One region of the Paenibacillus larvae subsp. larvae genome, then DNA from elsewhere that is predicted to be linked to it. Evidence: predicted binding sites of a transcription regulator. Region 1 holds the regulator's gene; the other holds the start of a gene.
The links. Region 1 encodes NrdR, which represses ribonucleotide reductase genes. Its sites were predicted from a motif close to AACACNATATATNGTGTT; they were not measured.

Region 1 (2,407 bases):
GTTTTGCCCCCTTAGGAATATAGAAAACGGATGTGTTGATGTTGCCGACATTTTTAAGCTCCGGATGCTCATCATTATAAGGGATGGAAGTGATTCCGTAATTCAGGTTGGGCGCATACTGTTTGATAAAGTTCGGAAGCCATTCCCCGTCTATAGTCATAGCATATTTTCCCGAAAAGAACGGGTTCTGGGCTGATTGATATTTACCCAGACTAGAGGAGAAACGGTCCAGATTCTCACTGCCGTATTTATCCCACAGGTCCTTGGAAAGCTGGATGGCTGCCTTGAAACCCGGATCTTCCGGCGTTACTTCATTTTTATCCGGGTCATAAAATTTTCCGTTAAAAACATAAGCAAAAGTATACGGGTCCGTTCCGGGCCAGAGGCCAAGACGTTCCAGGCGCCCTTCCTCTTTTACTACGCTTAATTTCTCGGCATATTGTTTCATTTCTTTTACGGTTTTTGGAGGTCCGTCAAATCCCGCTTCTTTCAGCAAATCTTTGTTATAAAAAAGCATGGTAACATGCATCGCAATTGGAAGCGCATACGTTTTTCCATTGTATTGGGACGTGGATAATGCCGAAGGAATAAAATCATTCAAATCCACATTTTCCTTTTTGATATAGTCATCAAGCGGAAGCATTGCCCCCTTGACTCCCCATGAGGCCACGTTCTGACCGAATTGGGACGCAAGGTCCGGAGGATTTCCTCCTGTAATAGCCGTCAGCTGCTTTTGATAGTCACTTTGACTCAGCCCCTTCACCTGTATCTCTTTGTGTGTATCATTGAATTCTTTAATCAGTTTTTCCAAGGCATCCGCTTCCGGCCCTGTCCAGCCATACCAGAAATTCAAGGTTACTTTCTCCTCTTTGCTGCCCGAACAGCCTGTCAAGGCAAGAAATGAAAGTAACAAAAGCGATAGAACAATCAGGCTAACTTTTCTCCGCATACCGCTTTCCTCCCCCGCTGGGTTATGAATAAGTTTGAAATGGATTTTGTTATTAGGTTATTGCAGATGCCTGTACTAGATGAATGTTTTGGGAACATTTTTTTATTTGGCAATTAGCCGCTGATTTTCCCCATCCCTCCTTTTGTGCTTTTTTCCATTTCCTTCTTGTTCTATCAAACTATCCGGTTTTTCTTATTCATACATTAAAACTTTGAAAAAAAGAAAAGGGAAGTCTTAATGAAAACTTCCCACTCTTACAAATCTTTTTACTATATATCAGTTTCATTTCCTCTGCCCAGCAGTTCGTTCAATTCTTTCATGAACATACTGATATCCTTAAATTGGCGGTACACCGAAGCAAAACGGATATAAGCCACTTCGTCAACAGGGTATAATTGTTCCATAACAAGCTCGCCTATCTCCCGGCTGTCTACCTCCGGTTTGGCCATATTGCGCACCCGCATTTCTACTTCGGTTACGATCTGTTCCAGCTGGTCTACAGACACCGGACGCTTTTCACAGGCCCGGACTAATCCGCGCAATATTTTGTCACGATTAAACTCTTCACGGCTGCCGTCTTTCTTTACTACCATTAAAGGTGTTTCTTCTACCATTTCAAAAGTAGTAAACCTGCGCATGCATTTCTCGCATTCCCGGCGCCGTCTTATGGACTTATTATCGTTGGCGGCTCTTGAATCCAGGACTTTCGTACCCAGGTGGTCACAGAAAGGACACTTCATAGTTATCCTCACCCCTATCCTTTATTTAATTCGAATTTCCCATATGTTGCTTGTCATGTTCTTAATAAGATCGCACATAATACAGTTACCAACGACAAGGAGGTGAACAGACATGGGTACAGGACAATCTCGTAGCAGTAACGTATTAGTTGTTCCTCAAGCAAATGCTGCGTTGGACCAATTGAAATACGAAGTAGCTCAAGAGCTTGGTATCGTCATTCCTCAGGATGGATACTATGGCAACATGGCTACTCGTGACACTGGAGCGATTGGTGGTCACATCACTCGCCGCTTAGTTCAAATCGCCGAACAGCAACTTTCCGGTACACAAGGTAGCCGATAACAAAACCGTTGCTGACTAAGCTAAAGCAGGGGAAGAGAAGCCGTATGCTTCTTTCCCTTGCTTCTTTCCATTAATATCGGCATAGGAAAGCTCACTTTTATATACTTTTATATACTTTTTGATATTTTGTATAGTAATACAATACCTTTTGGACATAGTGGCGGGTTTCTCCAAAAGGAATATTGCTAATGCCGTCCTTTGTACCGTCCCATATTTGATTTTTCTTCCATTTGTTCACATTTCCCTGTCCTGCGTTATAAGCGGCGATAGCATACAGCATATTTCCATCGTACATTTCTTTTAAATAGCTCAGATACCAGGCTCCCATGCGAATATTGACATCTACTTTAGTAAAATCACTAAGAGGGATATTCG
Region 2 (2,407 bases), 1.8 Mb from region 1:
TTCTCGTTATATTCGGGGTCCGTAGTATCCGGGAAAACAAGTTCCCAATCCAGATCTTCCTTAACAGCTTTCATGAAACTGTTGCTTATACAAACCGACAGGTTCGCGTTGGTAATTTGCCCCATCGTCTGCTTGATGGTTATAAAATCAAGCAAATCAGGGTTCCAATCGTTGATCATCAGCATCAGGGCACCCCTGCGGCTTCCCCCTTGCTCAATCAGTCCGGTTGTATAGCTGAACAATCCTCCCCACGAAACAGCACCGCTGGAAGATCCGTTTACGCCTTTCACAATCGCACGGCGCGGGCGAAGAGAGGATAAGTTAATACCTACTCCGCCTCCCCGTGACATAATTTCCGTCATCTCGGATAAGGTGGCCATAATACCGCCTCGGCTGTCGTGAGGTGACGGAATTACGTAACAGTTAAATAAGGTCAACTCATCACTTGCGTCCGCTCCTGCTGCAATACGCCCGCCCGGAACCAGCTTCCATTCGTCAAGAATATAACGGAACTTTTCCGTCCATTCCTGTCTTTTTGCATCTGTTTTTTCGACGGACGCCATGGCCTTGGCCAAACGGTCCCACATTTCATCCGGAGTTTTTTCTATATTAAGGGTCAGTTTTTCCACATCGGATTCAACCAGTTCACCGCTTCTCGTTTTGACGGTCACTTTCTTGCCTTCGCGGCTGGCTACTTCCCCTACTTCTTTAGTCGGGAATTTTGGATCATCTTTGGTCAGGACCAGTACGGTATCCCCTACTTTTGTCTCGTTGGAGTCCGCATTTTTCATCGCATAGCGGTCCAAAAAGATTTTCTCACTTAGTCCTTCCAGTCTTGGCTTCGTTTTCAACAACAACACCCTCCCAAGTAAAGTGCTTTCCTGCATGTATTGTGCACCGGTTTTGCTGTGTTTGATCACCTTATGTAACAAGCACAACATATTGTGTGCAGTTCCCATTATACAATACTATATCTAGTAATTTCGAATATAGTGTCCATGAATATGACTTATTTTCATGGGATAGAGTCCGAACAATCTTGTTTTTTCTTCCCTTTGCTCCCTATTTCACCGGACTCATTGAAAGCTTATGTTTCCCCGCTTCATGCAGGGTTTATTCCCCGTAAAGTCATAGACTTTTATTATATCGTGCCGGAATCAAATAATATAGGGGAAATCCTCTGGAAATTACGGGGAATAAAGCCGTCGGAAACTTTTGACAGACGGACGGCACATTTGCTACTTTAAAACATATATACTTCCACAGTAAATCTGTGGTGACCCCAACCAGAAGCAAGAAATGGAGGCGAGTCCCATCCTTTATCTGTACAACAACCATATCGTGCCCGAAGAAGAAGTTGCCATCTCTCCGAAAGACCGGGGATATTATTTTGGCGACGGACTTTATGAGGTATTCCGGATTTACCAAGGCCGTTTATTTGAAAAAGAGTCCCATCTGGCAAGGCTGCAGAGGACAGCTAAAGATCTCCGCATTACGACCCCGGTCACGCTGGAGGAGCTTTCCGGCCAATTGGAGCAGCTGACAGTAGAGAACGGCACCAAAACCGGCATCTTGTATATTCAAATTACCAGGGGAGCAGCTCCCAGAACCCATAGCTTTCCTTCTGAAGGAACAAAGCCTGTTGTCATGGCTTACTGCCAGGATATGGAACGACCCACGGAACAGTTGGAACAAGGAGTAGCGGCTATAACGGGCGATGATATCAGATGGCTCCGATGTGACCTGAAAACTTTGAATCTGCTTCCCAATGTGCTGGCTAAGCAAGCGGCGGCTGACCAGGAAGCGGATGAAATTATTTTCCACCGCAGCGGCATCGTTACGGAGTGCAGTTCCAATAATGTGATGATGGTGAAGGACGGGATCGTCCGTACCCATCCCGCCAACCATCTAATTCTTCACGGCATCACAAGGGCAGTAGTACTGCGTCTGCTTCACCAGCAAGACATTCCTGTTGAAGAGGCTCCCTTTACATTAAAAGAGCTGGGCAGTGCTGATGAGGTATTCATAACCGGTACAACCAGTGAAGTAACGCCGGTTACAGAAATTGACGGCATTCCGGTCGGAAAGGGAATACCGGGTCCTGTCACCCGGAAAATTCAGCAGGCTTTTGAGGCAGCTATTAACTGACTGCGCTCCTAAAGAGAATAAACCTCATGCATTCCCTAAGCAGGGAATTGACATGAGGTTTTTATCATTCATCTATTAGGGCCACAGAATCATACCAGATCTATCTGAACTTTCCTTTATCTCCGTTTGTTCCATTCCTCAGTTCCATACTTTTCCTTTACCAGTTTAGCAGCCAGTTCTTCTTCGTAAGGAGTAAGCCCGCTATCCTGAAGTTCCACTTGCAGGCCTTCCCGAACCCCCTCTTTAAAAGCCAGTTCCA

Region 2: the regulator NrdR is predicted to act here: its motif matches at 932-949, upstream of BXP28_RS22295 (adenosylcobalamin-dependent ribonucleoside-diphosphate reductase).

Annotation. Positions count from the first base shown of each region.
Region 1 covers NZ_CP019687.1:2,473,131-2,475,537, forward strand. The annotation lists gene BXP28_RS12900 (ABC transporter substrate-binding protein) at 1-949, opposite strand, end outside; gene nrdR (transcriptional regulator NrdR) at 1,219-1,689, opposite strand; gene BXP28_RS12910 (alpha/beta-type small acid-soluble spore protein) at 1,802-2,032, shown strand; gene BXP28_RS12915 (lytic transglycosylase domain-containing protein) at 2,130-2,407, opposite strand, start outside.
Region 2 covers NZ_CP019687.1:4,285,061-4,287,467, reverse strand. The annotation lists gene BXP28_RS22295 (adenosylcobalamin-dependent ribonucleoside-diphosphate reductase) at 1-791, opposite strand, end outside; gene dat (D-amino-acid transaminase) at 1,300-2,148, shown strand; gene BXP28_RS22285 (lipoate--protein ligase family protein) at 2,265-2,407, opposite strand, start outside.